DNA from 2 places in the Arthrobacter sp. 1088 genome. Region 2 is predicted to be linked to the other one. Evidence: riboswitches for the same ligand, from Rfam matches in the RefSeq annotation. Region 2 holds a riboswitch; the other holds the start of a gene.
The links. Region 2 has a riboswitch for glycine ahead of cycA (D-serine/D-alanine/glycine transporter). Riboswitches for the same ligand answer to the same signal wherever they lie in the genome.
Positions count from the first base shown of each region.

Region 1: another riboswitch for glycine. It lies ahead of gcvP (aminomethyl-transferring glycine dehydrogenase); the one in region 2 lies ahead of cycA (D-serine/D-alanine/glycine transporter).

Region 1 covers NZ_JAVDSM010000005.1:238,713-245,895, forward strand. The annotation lists gene glyA (serine hydroxymethyltransferase) at 1-1,229, opposite strand, end outside; gene gcvH (glycine cleavage system protein GcvH) at 1,226-1,609, opposite strand; gene gcvT (glycine cleavage system aminomethyltransferase GcvT) at 1,630-2,766, opposite strand; gene gcvP (aminomethyl-transferring glycine dehydrogenase) at 2,779-5,646, opposite strand; glycine riboswitch at 5,795-5,893, opposite strand; gene J2Y41_RS09850 (PucR family transcriptional regulator) at 5,968-7,183, opposite strand, start outside.
Region 2 covers NZ_JAVDSM010000014.1:29,314-36,496, reverse strand. The annotation lists gene J2Y41_RS19480 (ExeM/NucH family extracellular endonuclease) at 1-2,683, shown strand, start outside; gene cycA (D-serine/D-alanine/glycine transporter) at 2,764-4,263, opposite strand; glycine riboswitch at 4,397-4,495, opposite strand; gene J2Y41_RS19470 (FAD/NAD(P)-binding protein) at 4,570-6,555, opposite strand; gene J2Y41_RS19465 (prolyl oligopeptidase family serine peptidase) at 6,616-7,183, shown strand, end outside.

The DNA of each region.
Region 1 (7,183 bases), on a different contig from region 2:
TCGGCAATCAACACTTCGGCGATGATGTCCGCAACTTCGCGGAAGGCCGCTTCCCCGAATCCGCGCGTGGCGAGGGCCGGGGTGCCGATGCGCAGGCCGGAGGTGACCATGGGCGGGCGTGGGTCGAACGGGACGGCGTTGCGGTTGACGGTGATGTCGATCGCGGCGAGGCGGTCTTCGGCTTGCTGGCCGTCGAGTTCGCAGTTGCGCAGGTCGACGAGGACCAGGTGCACGTCGGTCCCGCCGGAGACAACGGAGATACCCTTTTCGGCAACGTCGGGCTGGACCAGGCGTTCGGCCAGGATCCGGGCGCCGGCCAGGACGCGTTCCTGACGTTCCCGGAACTCCGCCGAGGCTGCGATCTTGAAAGCAACGGCCTTGCCCGCGATCACGTGCTCCAGCGGTCCACCTTGCTGGCCCGGGAACACGGCCGAGTTGATCTTCTTGGCGATGTCGGCGTCGTTGGAGAGGATGATGCCGCCGCGCGGACCGGCGAGGGTCTTGTGCGTCGTCGACGTCGTGACGTGGGCGTGCGGCACCGGCGACGGGTGCAGGCCAGCGGCAACCAGGCCGGCGAAGTGCGCCATGTCCACCATGAGGTAGGCACCCACGGAGTCGGCAATCCGACGGAACTCAGCGAAATCCAGCTGCCGCGCGTAAGCGGACCAGCCGGCAACGATCAGTGCCGGCTTGTGCTCCTGCGCCAGGCGTTCGACTTCGGCCATGTCCACCGTGTGGGTGTCCTCGCGGACGCCGTAGGGGACCACGTTGTAGAGCTTGCCGGAGAAGTTGATCCTCATGCCGTGCGTGAGGTGGCCGCCGTGGGCAAGGTTGAGGCCCATAATGGTGTCGCCCGGCTTGATCAGCGCGTGCATCACTGAGGCGTTCGCCTGCGCACCGGAGTGTGGCTGGACGTTCGCGAACTCCGCACCGAAGAGGGACTTGATGCGGTCGATCGCGAGCTGCTCGATCACGTCGACGTGCTCGCAACCACCGTAGTACCGCTTGCCCGGGTAGCCTTCGGCGTACTTGTTGGTCAGCACGGAGCCTTGGGCCTGCATCACGGCAACGGCTGTGTGGTTCTCTGAGGCGATCATTTCCAGGCCGTCGCGCTGGCGGCCCAGTTCGTCGTCGATCTTCGCGGCGATCTCCGGGTCCAGCTCGGACAGCTTCGCGTCCAACGACGCCGAAACAACCTGCTCGAATTCCGTCACGACTGCCGGGTTCACAGTTCGCCACCGTTCGCTGCAGCGTATTCCTCAGCCGACATCAGGGGGCCCTCTTCAGCGGCCGCCACCTTGAACAGCCAACCAGCGCCGTAAGGGTCGGTGTTGATCAGGGCCGGATCGCTGACAACGGCGTCATTGATCTCGGTCACCTCACCTGTCACCGGCGAGTACAGGTCCGAGACCGACTTGGTGGACTCGACCTCGCCGCAGGTCTCGCCTGCAGTCACAGTAGAACCGACCTCAGGGAGGTCAACGTACACAATGTCGCCCAAGGCATCCGCAGCAACCGCAGAGATCCCAATCCCCACAGGCCCGGCTCCATCCGAAGCAACCCATTCATGCTCAGCCGAGTACTTCAGCTCGGCAACTACTTTGCTCATTCCAGTTCCTTCTCTCGTGGCTATTTTTGGCGCTTGTAGAACGGCAGCTGAACGATCTCGAACTGCTCAGCTTTTCCGCGGAGGTCCACCTCGACTACCGTGTCCGGTGTGGAGTGCTCGACGTCGACATACGCCAGGGCGATCGGGTAACCGAGCGTCGGGCTCGGCTGGCCGGAGGTGACTTCGCCGATGAGCGAGCCGTCCTTGAGGACCGAATAGTGGGCGCGGGCTGCACGTCGGCCGGTTCCCTTCAGGCCGACCAGTTTCTGTCCGATGGTCGATCCGACGCCGGCTGCCTTGATCGCAGTCAGGGCTTCCTTGCCGATGAAGTCGCTTTCCTTGGCCAGGGAAACCACCGGGCCAAGTCCTGCGGCGTAGGCGTTGACGTAGCGGGAGAGCTCGTTGCCGTAGAGCGGCATGCCGGCTTCGAGGCGAAGGGAGTCGCGTGCTGCAAGGCCCGCGGGGATGAGGCCGTGGCCTTCGCCGACCTCGAGGAGTGCTTCCCAAAGGCCGGCTGCGTCAACGTTCGGGATGTAGATCTCGAAGCCGTCTTCGCCGGTGTAACCGGTGCGGGCAAGCAACAAGTCCTGCCCGTTGATCTCAACCTCAACAGCCGCGTAGTACTTCAGCTCGGTCACGAGGGCGTGCTGCTCTGCCGGAACCAAGGTCAGCAGAATGGCTTCCGCGTTCGGACCCTGGACTGCGATCAGCGACGTCTCAGCCGAGGCGTCCTCAACCACGACGTCGAAGCCGGCCGCCCGCTCCAGCAATGCTGCCGCAACTACCTTGGCGTTGCCTGCGTTGGGGACCACGAGGTACTGATCCACGCCTTCTTCGGGAGAAGGGCGGCGGTAGGTGATGAGGTCGTCGATGATGCCGCCGTCGGCGTTGCAGATCAGCGAGTACTTGGCCTTGCCCACGGCGATCGCGGACAACTTGCCCACGAGCGCGAAGTCCAGGAAGGCCGCCGCGTCCGGACCACTGACCCAGACTTCGCCCATGTGCGAGAGGTCGAAGAGGCCAGCTGCGTTACGGACTGCGTGGTGTTCGGCGAGTTCGGACTCGTACTTGAGCGGCATCTGCCAGCCGCCGAAGTCCGTGAACGAGGCCCCGGCTTTTTTGTGCTGCTCGTAGAGAGCGGTGTAGTTCTCAGTCATTGAGCCAGTCCTTTAGTTCTCGAAGTCTGCGGTGTTGTCCTCGAACGCTTCGAGGGGCGGGCAGGAGCACACCAGGTTGCGGTCGCCAGCAGCGCCGTCAATGCGTCCGACCGGCGGGAAGTACTTGTCCTGCTTAAGGTGGTGGACGGGGAACGCGGCCTGCTCCCGCGTGTAGTCGCGGTCCCATGCAGAACTCACGACGGCGGCAGCCGTGTGCGGCGCGTTCCGCAGCGGCGAGTTCTCAACAGTGAAATCGCCGGTGGCAACCTGCTCGATTTCGGCACGGATGGTGATCATGGCTTCAATGAAGCGGTCGATCTCGGCCAGGTCCTCGGACTCGGTCGGCTCCACCATCAAAGTGCCCGCAACCGGGAACGCCAGCGTGGGTGCGTGGAAACCGAAGTCGATGAGGCGCTTGGCCACGTCCTCAGCCGTGACGCCGGTGCGGGCAGTCAGTTCGCGGAGATCCAGGATGCACTCGTGGGCAACAAGACCGCCTTCGCCGGTGTAAAGAACCGGGAAGTGCTCATCCAAGCGGGAGGCAATGTAGTTCGCAGCGAGCAGCGCGGACTTGGTGGCTTCGGTGAGCCCTTGGCCACCCATGAGCTTCACGTAAGCCCAGGAAATCGGGAGCACACCGGCGGAGCCGTAGCGGGATGCAGAGATGGCCACGCCACCTTCAGATGAAACATTGTTCGCATCCCCGGGCATGAACGGTGCCAGGTGTGCCTTTGCCGCAACCGGACCAACACCGGGTCCACCGCCGCCGTGCGGGATGCAGAAAGTCTTGTGCAGGTTCAGGTGGGATACATCGCCGCCGAACTTGCCCGGCTGGGCGAGCCCAACGAGTGCGTTGAGGTTTGCGCCGTCAACGTACACCTGGCCTCCGGCAGCATGGATCGAGTCGCAGACCTCCCGGACGTCAGCGTCGTAAACACCGTGCGTGGACGGGTACGTGATCATGATGCAGGACAGGACGTCCTTGTTGGCCTCGATCTTGGCGGCCAGGTCTTCGTGGTCGATGGTGCCATCAGGGGCGGTGGCCACCACTACTACCTTCATGCCAGCGAGCACAGCCGAGGCCGCGTTGGTGCCGTGCGCCGAGGCAGGAATAAGGCACACGTTGCGCTGCTCGTCGCCACGGGAAAGGTGGTAGCCGCGGATCGCAAGGAGGCCCGCGAGCTCACCCTGGGAACCGGCGTTCGGCTGGATGGAGACCTGATCGTAGCCGGTGATCTCAGTGAGGTCCGCTTCCAGCCCTTCAATGAGCTCGCGCCAGCCAGCGGTCTGGTGATCCGGAGCGAACGGGTGGATGGAGGCGAACTCCGGCCAGGAGATTGCTTCCATCTCGGCGGTAGCGTTCAGCTTCATGGTGCAGGAACCCAACGGGATCATGGTGCGGTCCAAGGCGAGGTCGCGGTCCGAAAGCTTGCGGATGTAGCGCAGCAGCTGGGTCTCGGAACGGTGCGTGTTGAACACCGGGTGCTGCAGGAAATCACTGGTTCGGACCACGTCTGAGGGCAGCTCAAACCCGGAAGCGTCCTTCACCGGACCGGCACCAAAGGCGACGGCTACCGCAGAGAGGACCTCCGGCGTCGTGGTTTCATCGAGGGAAACGCCAACCGTGTCAGCATCGATGCGACGCAGGTTGATACCGCGGGCTTCGGCGGCCGCGATGACTTTGTCAGCCTTGCCGGGTACGCGGACAGTGAGGGTGTCGAAGAAGGATTCAGACACGAGTTCACGGCCGGCGGTCTTGAGGGCAGTGGCCAGCGTGCGGGCGTGGCCGTGCACGGTTTCGGCGATCGCCTTCAGGCCTTCCGGACCGTGGTAGACCGCGTACATCGAAGCCACGATCGCGAGTAGTGCCTGCGCGGTGCAGATGTTGGACGTCGCCTTTTCGCGGCGGATGTGCTGCTCGCGGGTCTGAAGGGCCAGACGGTAAGCCGGGACTCCGGCGTTGTCCTTGGAGACGCCGACGATGCGGCCCGGGAGCGTGCGCTCCATGCCTTCGCGGACTGCCATGTACGCAGCGTGGGGGCCGCCGAAGAACAGCGGAACACCAAAGCGCTGCGCAGTTCCGACGGCGATATCGGCGCCCTGCTCGCCCGGGGGCGTGATGAGGGTGAGCGCCAAAAGGTCGGCAGCGACAGTGACCAGCGCCCCGCGCTCCTTGGCGTCAGCGATGACGCCGGAGTGGTCGAAAACGCGGCCCGAAACACCGGGCTGCTGCAGGACGATGCCGTTGATATCGCCGTCGGGAAGCCCTGCGGAGAGGTCGGCAATCTCCACCTCGAAGCCGAGCGCCTCGGCGCGGCCCTTCACGATGGCGATGGTCTGCGGGAGGAGGTCGGCGTCCAGGACAGTCTTGCCGTCCTTCGCGGTCTTGGACTTGTTGGCACGACGCATCAGCAGCGAAGCCTCGGCCACAGCGGTGGCTTCATCCAGCAGCGAAGCGTTGGCCACGGGAAGTCCGGTGAGGTCCTGGACCATGGTCTGGAAGTTCAGGAGAGCTTCAAGACGGCCCTGCGAAATCTCGGGCTGGTAAGGCGTGTACGCCGTGTACCAGGCCGGAGCTTCCAGGATGTTGCGTCGGATAACCGGCGGCGTAACGGTGTCGTAGTAGCCCTGGCCGATCAGCTGGATGGCGGTCTTGTTCTTGGACGCAAGCTTGCGGAGCTCGGCGAGGACCTGGGTCTCGCTAAGGGCGGCCTGGAGCGTCAGCGGCGTGGCTTGCCGGATGGAATCGGGGACCGCAACATCTACCAGGCCGTCTACGGAGTCGTAGCCGATTGCCTTGAGCATGGTGTCAACGTCGGCCTGACGGCGGGCGCCGATGTGCCGGTCCGCGAAAGCGGTGGGGGTTGATTGAACAGTCAAGAGGAACTCCATGATTCAGGCGCCCTATGTGCGCCACGATGATGTGGGTTCCTCCCCGCTCTGTATTGGACCTGAGAGATTCCGCAGGAATGGTTGCCTGCTTGCACCGTCGGTGAGCCCAGTTACCTGGACTGCTTTCCAGAGTTGCCTCGCCGTGGCGGTACGTGGGCCTGAGAGATTCCTGGGGAGGATTTGCTCCTACGGCGCCTGACTGGATGTACCGGCAGGACTCTCCCGCCACAGATCAAAAGCATTGCGTCACGTCAGTGACACGGTTCACACCATAGCGGGTTATCTGGAAAAAGCGCAAGCAAGGGATACCTACCGGTGCATTGCCTCGTGGATCTGGAGCGCGAACCACAACTGGGCAACAGTGGAGGTTTCACCCATGTCCAGCCCCGTCAATTCGCCGATTTTCCGTATCCGATAGATGATGGTTTGCCGGTGCGCGAACAGGGCAGCGGCGGTTTTTTGCCAGGAACGCTGCGAGTCCAGATAGGTCCTCAGCGTGACGATGAGATCGCCTTCCTGGCTCTGCTCGTAATCGAAAATCGGGCCGAGGAGACGCCGGACCAGGGCAGTTCCTTCCTCGAAACCCGTCAGCCCCAGCCATGATGGTCCCTGCGCGTAGCGGGCCAGGCCAAGCTTGTTCGCCCGGGCCGATCCGAGCGCCCACAGTGACTCCTGCAGCGCGCGCTGAATGCCCGCCACACCCGCCGGAGCGCTGATCCCGATCGCGGCATCCGCCCCGGCACAATGAACCAGGATGTCGTCCGGCACATCAGCAGGGACCACGACGTGGAGCCGGTTGTTCCGCTTCAGGGAAGCCGACGCAACCCCGTGCCGCCACAGTTCGATGTGCACGTTAGCCAGCCTGTCGCCGTCGTCCGCTGCTTTATTGCCGGCGTCCGCGTAGAGCGAGGCGAGCAGGAAATCCTGGGGCGGAACATCAAAACCGGCCAGCCGGCTCTCCATCTCGGCCGCCCCCAATCTCCCATCCATGGCCTGCAGCAGGAACTCACCCGCCAGCCGATGGCGGCCTTCCAGCGACAGGACGATGCGCGAAAGCTGCAGTCCCAGCACGGTTGCGGCGTGCAGAAGTACGACGGCGTCCGGGTGCGGTTCGCTGTTGGGCAGCACCACGAGGAGCGCGTTGGCGTGGGTCGGGATGTCCATGGTCAGCACGTGCCGGCCCCGGATCCGGTGCCACTGGAAGTTCTTTCCCGCCAAGGACACCTGCCCGGAAAGCGGAGCCCATTCATCGGCAAGGAACCGTGGGACTGGCTGTCCCTCCGGGTGCCAGGGATGCAGGCAGCGGCGGTCCACCACGAACAGCTCCGCATCCAGTTCGGTGGCGAGCCGTTGGACCAGGCTCTGCCAATGGTCCTCCGAGGCGCCGGCCGTTCGGAGCAGGTCGTAAACCCTGGCCGTCTGCCGCAAGCGCCGGGACTCTTCGAGCAGGGAGGACTCGGCAACCGAGCGGGCGATCGCGATGAACGGCAGGGGGTAGGGGATGTTGATCAGCGGCAGCGGCAGC
Region 2 (7,183 bases):
ACCCGCAAACGCCCCCCCTCCCAGCGATGAGGATATGATCCGCACCGCGTTCATTTACAAGAAGGCCGTAGCCGAGCCGGTCGGGGAGTCAATCATCCACAACGACACCGTGGCCTTTGCAAGCGCCCGCAAACCGCTGGCGCAGGTCTTCAAGCCAGTCGGCGCGGACGAGGACAAGAAGTTCATCGCGATCGTGAACCACTTCAAGTCCAAGGGTTCCGCTGCAACGCCGGATGACACGGACAAGGGCCAGGGCGCCTCGAACATTGCCCGCACAAAGCAGGCTGAATCACTCCTCGCCTTCTCCAGGGACCTCCAAGCCACCAAGGGCACAGACAAGGTCTTCCTGATTGGCGACTTCAACGCCTATGCCAAGGAAGACCCCATCAATGTCCTCACTGGCGCAGGTTACGCGGACCTTGAAGCTGGTACCGGCAAGCACTCTTACCTCTTCGGGGGCATGGTGGGCTCGCTGGACCACATCCTTGCTTCCCCGGCAGCGGCCGGGATAGTCACGGGAACCGACATTTGGAACATCAACTCCGTGGAGTCCGTGGCGCTGGAGTACAGCAGGTATAACAACAATGTGACCAACTACTATGCCGGGGACGAGTTCCGCGCCAGCGATCACGACCCCGTGGTGGTGGGTATGAACCTGGGACCGGATGTGCCGGCCACTGTTGACCTGCAGTTCCTTGGCATCAATGACTTCCACGGCCGGATCGACTCCAACACTGTCCTCTTCGCCGGCACTGTGGAGAAGCTCCGCGCCGAGGCCGCCCCCGGCGCAACCGCCTTCATTTCTGCTGGAGACAACATCGGCGCTTCGCTCTTCGCGTCCTCGGTTGCCAAGGACCAGCCGACCATCGATGTCCTCAATGCCTTGGAACTCCGGGCTTCGGCAGTAGGCAACCACGAGTTCGACGGCGGGTGGCAGGATCTGCGCGACCGCGTCATCGCCGATGGTACCAACGCCAAGTTTGCCTACTTGGGCGCGAACGTTTACCAAGCGGGCACCAAGACTCCGGTCCTGCCGGAGTACAAAGTCCTGGAGATGAACGGCATGCGGGTGGCTGTCATCGGCACCGTGACGCAGGAAGTGCCGTCGCTGGTGACTCCCGCCGGCATCACGGATCTTGAGTTCGGTGATCCGGTGGAAGCCATCAACCGGGTGGCCGCAAAGATCAAGGCACAAGACCTGGCCGATCTGATCATCGTGGAAAACCACGACGGCGCTGCATCGGGCACACCGGAGGGTGCCACCCTGGAGCAGGAAGTCGCAGCCGGTGGACCGTTCGCCAAGCTCGTCAACGAGACCACCCCCGACGTAGCCGCCATCTTCACCGGGCACACCCACAAGGAATACGCCTGGGACGCACCCTTGCTGGACGCCAACGGCCAACCCACCGGCAAAACCCGTCCCATTGTGCAGACCGGCAACTACGGCGAAAACGTGGGAAGCGTTACTCTCACCATCGATACCACCACGCATTCGGTCACAAGCTATAAAGCTGCCGTGGTGGATCGGACCACGGACACTTCGGAAAGCCTCGTTGCCGCCTATCCTCGCGTGGCCGCAGTCAAGGCGATCGTGGACAAGGCTCTTGCCGATGCTGCCGTGATCGGGAATCAGCCGGTGGGCGCAGTGACAGCTGATATCACCACCGCCTTCACTCCGGATCCGGCTGGCGGCACCCCCAAGCGGGACGACCGCGCGAACGAATCCACCCTCGGAAACCTGGTAGCGGACTCCTTGGTGGACACGCTCCAGGCGCCTGAACTGGGTGCGGCGGAGATCGGCGTCGTGAACCCTGGCGGCCTGCGTAACGAGCTCTACTACGCACCGGACGGCACCATCACCTACGCTGAGGCCAACGCGGTCCTGCCGTTCGTGAACAACCTGTGGACTACCTCCCTCACTGGCGCCCAGTTCAAGACCCTTCTTGAGCAGCAGTGGCAGACCAACGTTGATGGAACAGTTCCCAGCCGCCCGTACCAGCAGCTTGGACTTTCCAGGAACGTCAACTACACCTACGACGCCGCCCGCCCGGAAGGCGACCGCATCACCGGCATCTGGGTAGGCGGTGCAGTCATCGACCCCGCCAGGCAGTACAGGATCGGTACGTTCAGCTTCCTGGCTACCGGCGGCGACAACTTCCGCATCTTCAAGGAAGGCAGCAACACGAAGGACACCGGGTTGGTGGACCGCGATGCCTGGATCAAGTACCTCCGTGAGCACAACCCCGTGTCTCCGGACTTCGCGCGCCGGTCAGTTGCCGTGGTAAACACCACCGCCGCAGAGGTCAAAGCGGGTGAGCCCATGGCACTCGCTATCTCCAAGCTGAATCTCACCTCGATCGGCAGCCCGGCCAACACCGCCCTTAGGGCCGTCTTCGTGGACAGCAAGGGCGCGGCGATAACGCTCGACTCCGTGCCGGTAACGGCAGGCACTGCCACAATGAACCTCAAGGTTCCCGCGGCGGCAGCTGCAGGCAGTGGCACATTGGTGCTGACCGCCGTCGAGTCCGGAACCGTCGTGAAGGCCCTGGTGACGGTTGCGGGGAGCGGCACGAATCCTCCGCAATGCACTCCGCCCACCAAACCGTCCAAGTGGTACGACGCCGTGGGCTGGTTCCACTACGCATGGGCCTGGTTGGTGTACCAGAAGTGTCTGAGGGGCTAGGCGGCCCCTTCGCATGACCCGCCAAAAAGGTAGCCCCTCACGAGGATGACTCGTGAGAGGCTACCTTTTTGGATTTTCGCCTACTTCTTGGCGAGCTCGGGTTCCTCCGTGTGCTTGGCGTCCTTCTCAAGCTGCGCCTGGAACTCCTTGAAGCGAATCAGGTGCGCTGGCCGGCGACGCAGGATGACCCAGGCCACCCCCAGAATCAGGAACCACAGCGGCGTGGCCAGGAGCGCAGCAAAAGTGTCCGGCTGCGTGGTCAGGGTCCAAAGCACGAAGGCAAAGAACGCAAAAACCACCCACACCATCACCACGCCGCCTGGCATTTTGAACGCCGAAGCATCATGCAGGTGTGGCCGCCGCTTGCGGAATGCAAGGTAGCTGGCCAGGATGATGGACCATACGAACACGAAGCAGACAGCAGACACGGTTGTCACCATGTCGAACGCCTTGCCGATGTCCTGCCCGGCATACATGAGGACGACGCCGGACAGCAGCAGGACGCAGGAAAGGAACAGGGCGTTGCGGGGTACTTTGCGTCCGGACAATGCTCCGAAAACGGCGGGTGCGTCGCCTTCCTGGGCCAATCCGTAAACCATGCGGGACGTTGAGTAGATACCCGAGTTGGCTGAGGACATCGCAGAGCTGAGAACCACCAGGTTGACGATCGTAGCCGCCGCGCCCAGGCCGGCCAGGGAGAACATTGCAATGAATGGGCTGTGGCCGGCCGCGAACTGGGTCCACGGGGTGACGGACATCAGGATGATGAGGGCACCCACATAGAAGAGCAGCACGCGGACCGGAATCGAGTTGATGGCCTTGGGCAGGTTCTTCTCCGGGTCCTTGGCCTCGGCGGCCGTGGTGCCTACCAGTTCAATGCCGACGAAAGCGAAGACGGCGATCTGGAAACCGGCGACGAAGCCCATGAATTCGTTGGGGAAGAAGCCACCGTGGCTCCACAGGTTGGTGAAGCTGGCCGGTCCGGCGTCGGACTGGAAGCCGCTGAAAATCATGAACAAACCGACGATGATCAGTGCCGCGATGGCGACGATCTTGATGAGGGCGAACCAGAATTCGGTCTCGCCGAATGCTTTCACCGTAGCCAGGTTCAGAAGCAGCAGGATTCCGATGGTGATCAATCCGGGCACCCAGAGTGGAAGGGACGGCCAGAGCTCCTTGGAGTACCCGGCGATCGCGATGACGTCGGCGATGCCGGTAACGACCCAGCAGAACCAGTAGGTCCAGCCGGTGAAGAACCCTGCCCAGGGACCCAGCAGGTCCGCTGCAAAGTCGCTGAAGGATTTGTAGTTCAGGTTGCTCAAGAGCAACTCGCCCATGGCGCGCATGACGAAGAAGAGCATGAAGCCGATGATCATGTACACGAAAATGACAGATGGACCAGCGGCAGAAATGGTCTTTCCCGAGCCCATGAACAGGCCCGTGCCAATTGCACCGCCTATCGCGATCAGCTGGATGTGCCGGTTGCTGAGCTGCCGTTCGAGGTGTGGTTCGAGGTGTGGTGAGCCTGCTGGATGCGGGACGGAGGAGGGTGGGCGCTGAATCGTCAAGAGGAACTCCATTGTTCAGGCGGCACTGGGTGCCACGATGATTCGGGTTCCTCCCCACTCTGTAGGTGGACCTGAGAGTTTCCGCAGGGATGGCCTGCTTGCACCTTCGGTGAGCCCGGATGCCCGGACTGCTTTCCAGAGTTGCCTCGCCGCGGCGGTACATGGGCCTGAGAGATTCCTGGGGAGGGTTTGCTCCTACGGCGCCTGACGGGATGTACCGGCAGGACTCTCCCGCCGCAGATCAAAAGCGCGCACCACTTTGCCGGTGATGCAGCTCACACACTAGCGAAGCATTGGACACACCGCAAACAAAGGCAGCTAGCTGGCCAGAATGCTACGGGCGATTTCGTCGGCATCCCGCAGGGTTCGCTGGCCACTGGCATAAGCCTTCCCGGTCGCTGGACGCGCCTCGGCAGCAATGGCCGTTCCCCACTGGGTCGCCGACAATTGCAGACCCAAAACATACATCCCCCGGGTCACAGAGCCGTTGGACGCCACAGGCCGGTACGGGTGCGGTTCCACATCCAGTCCGGTTGTCTGCACCGGCGTGCCCTCGGCACTCATCATGATTTTGGTTCGCACAAGGCCGTCAGCCATGAGTTGTTCCAGGAGTGGAGAAATATTGATGCCCACCCTGTTGGCCGGCGACATCGCTTCAATCAACGTGGGTGCCTCCGCTGGCCCGTCGTGGACCCATGGAGAGACTGCCCGGAAAACCTTGGCGCTTCTGTCCACACTGAACTTCGGGTCGGGTCCAACGAAACCAACGACGCCGGCACGCGCCAAAGCAGCCAACTGCTCCGAACGCAGTGCCGGGGCCCCGCTGGCAAGGCCTTCAACGAACGATTCGAACCATCCCCTCAGTTCAGCGACCCACGATTCGTCCGTGATACCACCGTCTGCCACGACGGACTTCAGGATCGCCCTGCCGGTATGCAGTGCGCCGATTGCCATTTTCACGGGATCCGCTTCGCCCAGTGCGGAGCGTCGTGCGTCGTCGTCCAGGTAGGCCGTTATCGCCAGATCCAGTTCCCGGCGGGACGCGAACGTCCGGCCAGCCAAGGGCGCAGCGAGTCCGCGGACATTCAGTCGGCGGGAGGCAAGCACGTGCTTGTCCACCAAGGCGGCGACGTCGCTTTCCCAGTTGGCGGTGGTGTGCGCGTGGGGTTGCAACGCGTCCTCAAGGTCCGCGAGGAACTGCGCCGCATCGCGGATGGCGGCAGGCTGCGACCTTGCCAGGGTGGAGTAATAGGCCCACAAGGCGTCCCGGTGCAGGAGCGGCCAAAGATCGTGGTCGAATCCGGGCTGGATACCGGCTGCCCTGAACCGGTCCACTGCTGCCTCGGTCAAGTAACGCATGGTGATGCTGCTGGGGTAATACCCCGCCAAACCGGCCTTGGCCCGGTACGGTGTTCCGCGCCGGGATGCTGCGATAATCCTGGGTTCCCTGCCCGAGGGCCGGTACTCGAGAACTCCGGCTCCCGGTACGCCGGCTTCGACGAACTTGCCTCCCCGGCCCTCAGTCAGCTGGCCCATGACATCGAAGAAATTCAGTCCCATTCCACGCACCAGGACGGGCTCGTTGTCCGGCACCCGCTGCCAGTCGACGTCGGCTGGCGGTGCAGGCGGGAAGTAGAGGAGGCCGTGCTCATCGGCTGCCCGTTGGAACGAACGCTGCTCCGGATTCAAACGTGACTCGACGTGTCCCAGCGCGAGGACCACCGAGCCGACGGTGAGGGTAGTGCCGTCGGCCAGTTCGACGTCGAACGCTTGCCCACCTGCGATGCCTGGGCTTGCCGGGACCGGGCGCGCCGCTACGGCGGTCGTCTCATGGAAGGTGACCTCCACGCCGTCGGGCATTCGCTGAAGCAGTTCCGCCAAAGTCTGCCGCAGGTACCGTCCGTAGAGCGCCCTGCTGGGAAAATCGTGGGACTCCAGGGTGGCCAACTCCGCCTTTTCGGCGTCGTTCAGCCCCTGTCCATCACGACGTCGGGCGGCGCGCCACTGGTCGAACGAACCGCCTGCGAGGGGCTGCGCAAGTTTGGGGTCTTCCGGGATGAGCGTCGGATAGAACGCCTGTGTGTTCATCAGGTACAGCCTGGACTGCTCCGGCTGCCACACATGGCCGGATGCTGGCGGGAAAGGATCCACAACGTGGATGTGCAGTGTGCGCTGCCCGGTATCGGTCCGGTTCGCGCGGCTGGTGGCCCCTGCAGCCCAATTCGCGAGCAGCCGCTCAAGGACACTCGTGCCCCGGGGGCCGGCCCCAATAAGGGCAACACGATTGATTTGCGATTTAGCCACGCTCAAGCCTAACTTCTGCGTGACTTGCTTCCAGTTGAAAAGTGTTGCTTGGATGGGGCGATGACCACCACAGAAGCTGATCAGACGCCCCTTCCTGACAATGACACGGATCTGGAGACCAAGTCCGGGCCTCGCCACGCTGCGACCATCGCGCCCGAACCCACGGATGAGAACGTGTGGTTGGAGGACATCCACGGCGAAGAACAGCTGGCCTGGGTCCGGGAACAGAACGCGCGAACCGAGGATTTGCTGGAGGACGCAGACTACGCAGCGGTTGAAGCCGGCATCCTGGAGGTCCTGGATTCGACGGACCGGATCGCCATGGTGAACAAACGCGGCGATTTCTACTACAACTTCTGGAAGGACCAGGAGCACCCCAAGGGCCTTTGGCGCCGCACTACCTGGGAAAGTTACGTCTCCGAGGCTCCCGAATGGGACGTGTTGCTGGACATCGATGCCCTCGCCGCAGCAGAAGGCGTCGAATGGGTGTTCCATGGGGCCGGGTTCCTTCGTCCTTCGGACGGGGACACGTACCGCTTCGCGATGGTTTCGCTGTCCCCCGACGGCGGTGACGCCAACCGGCACCGCGAGTTCGACGTCGAATCCCGCACCTTTGTTGACCCTGCCG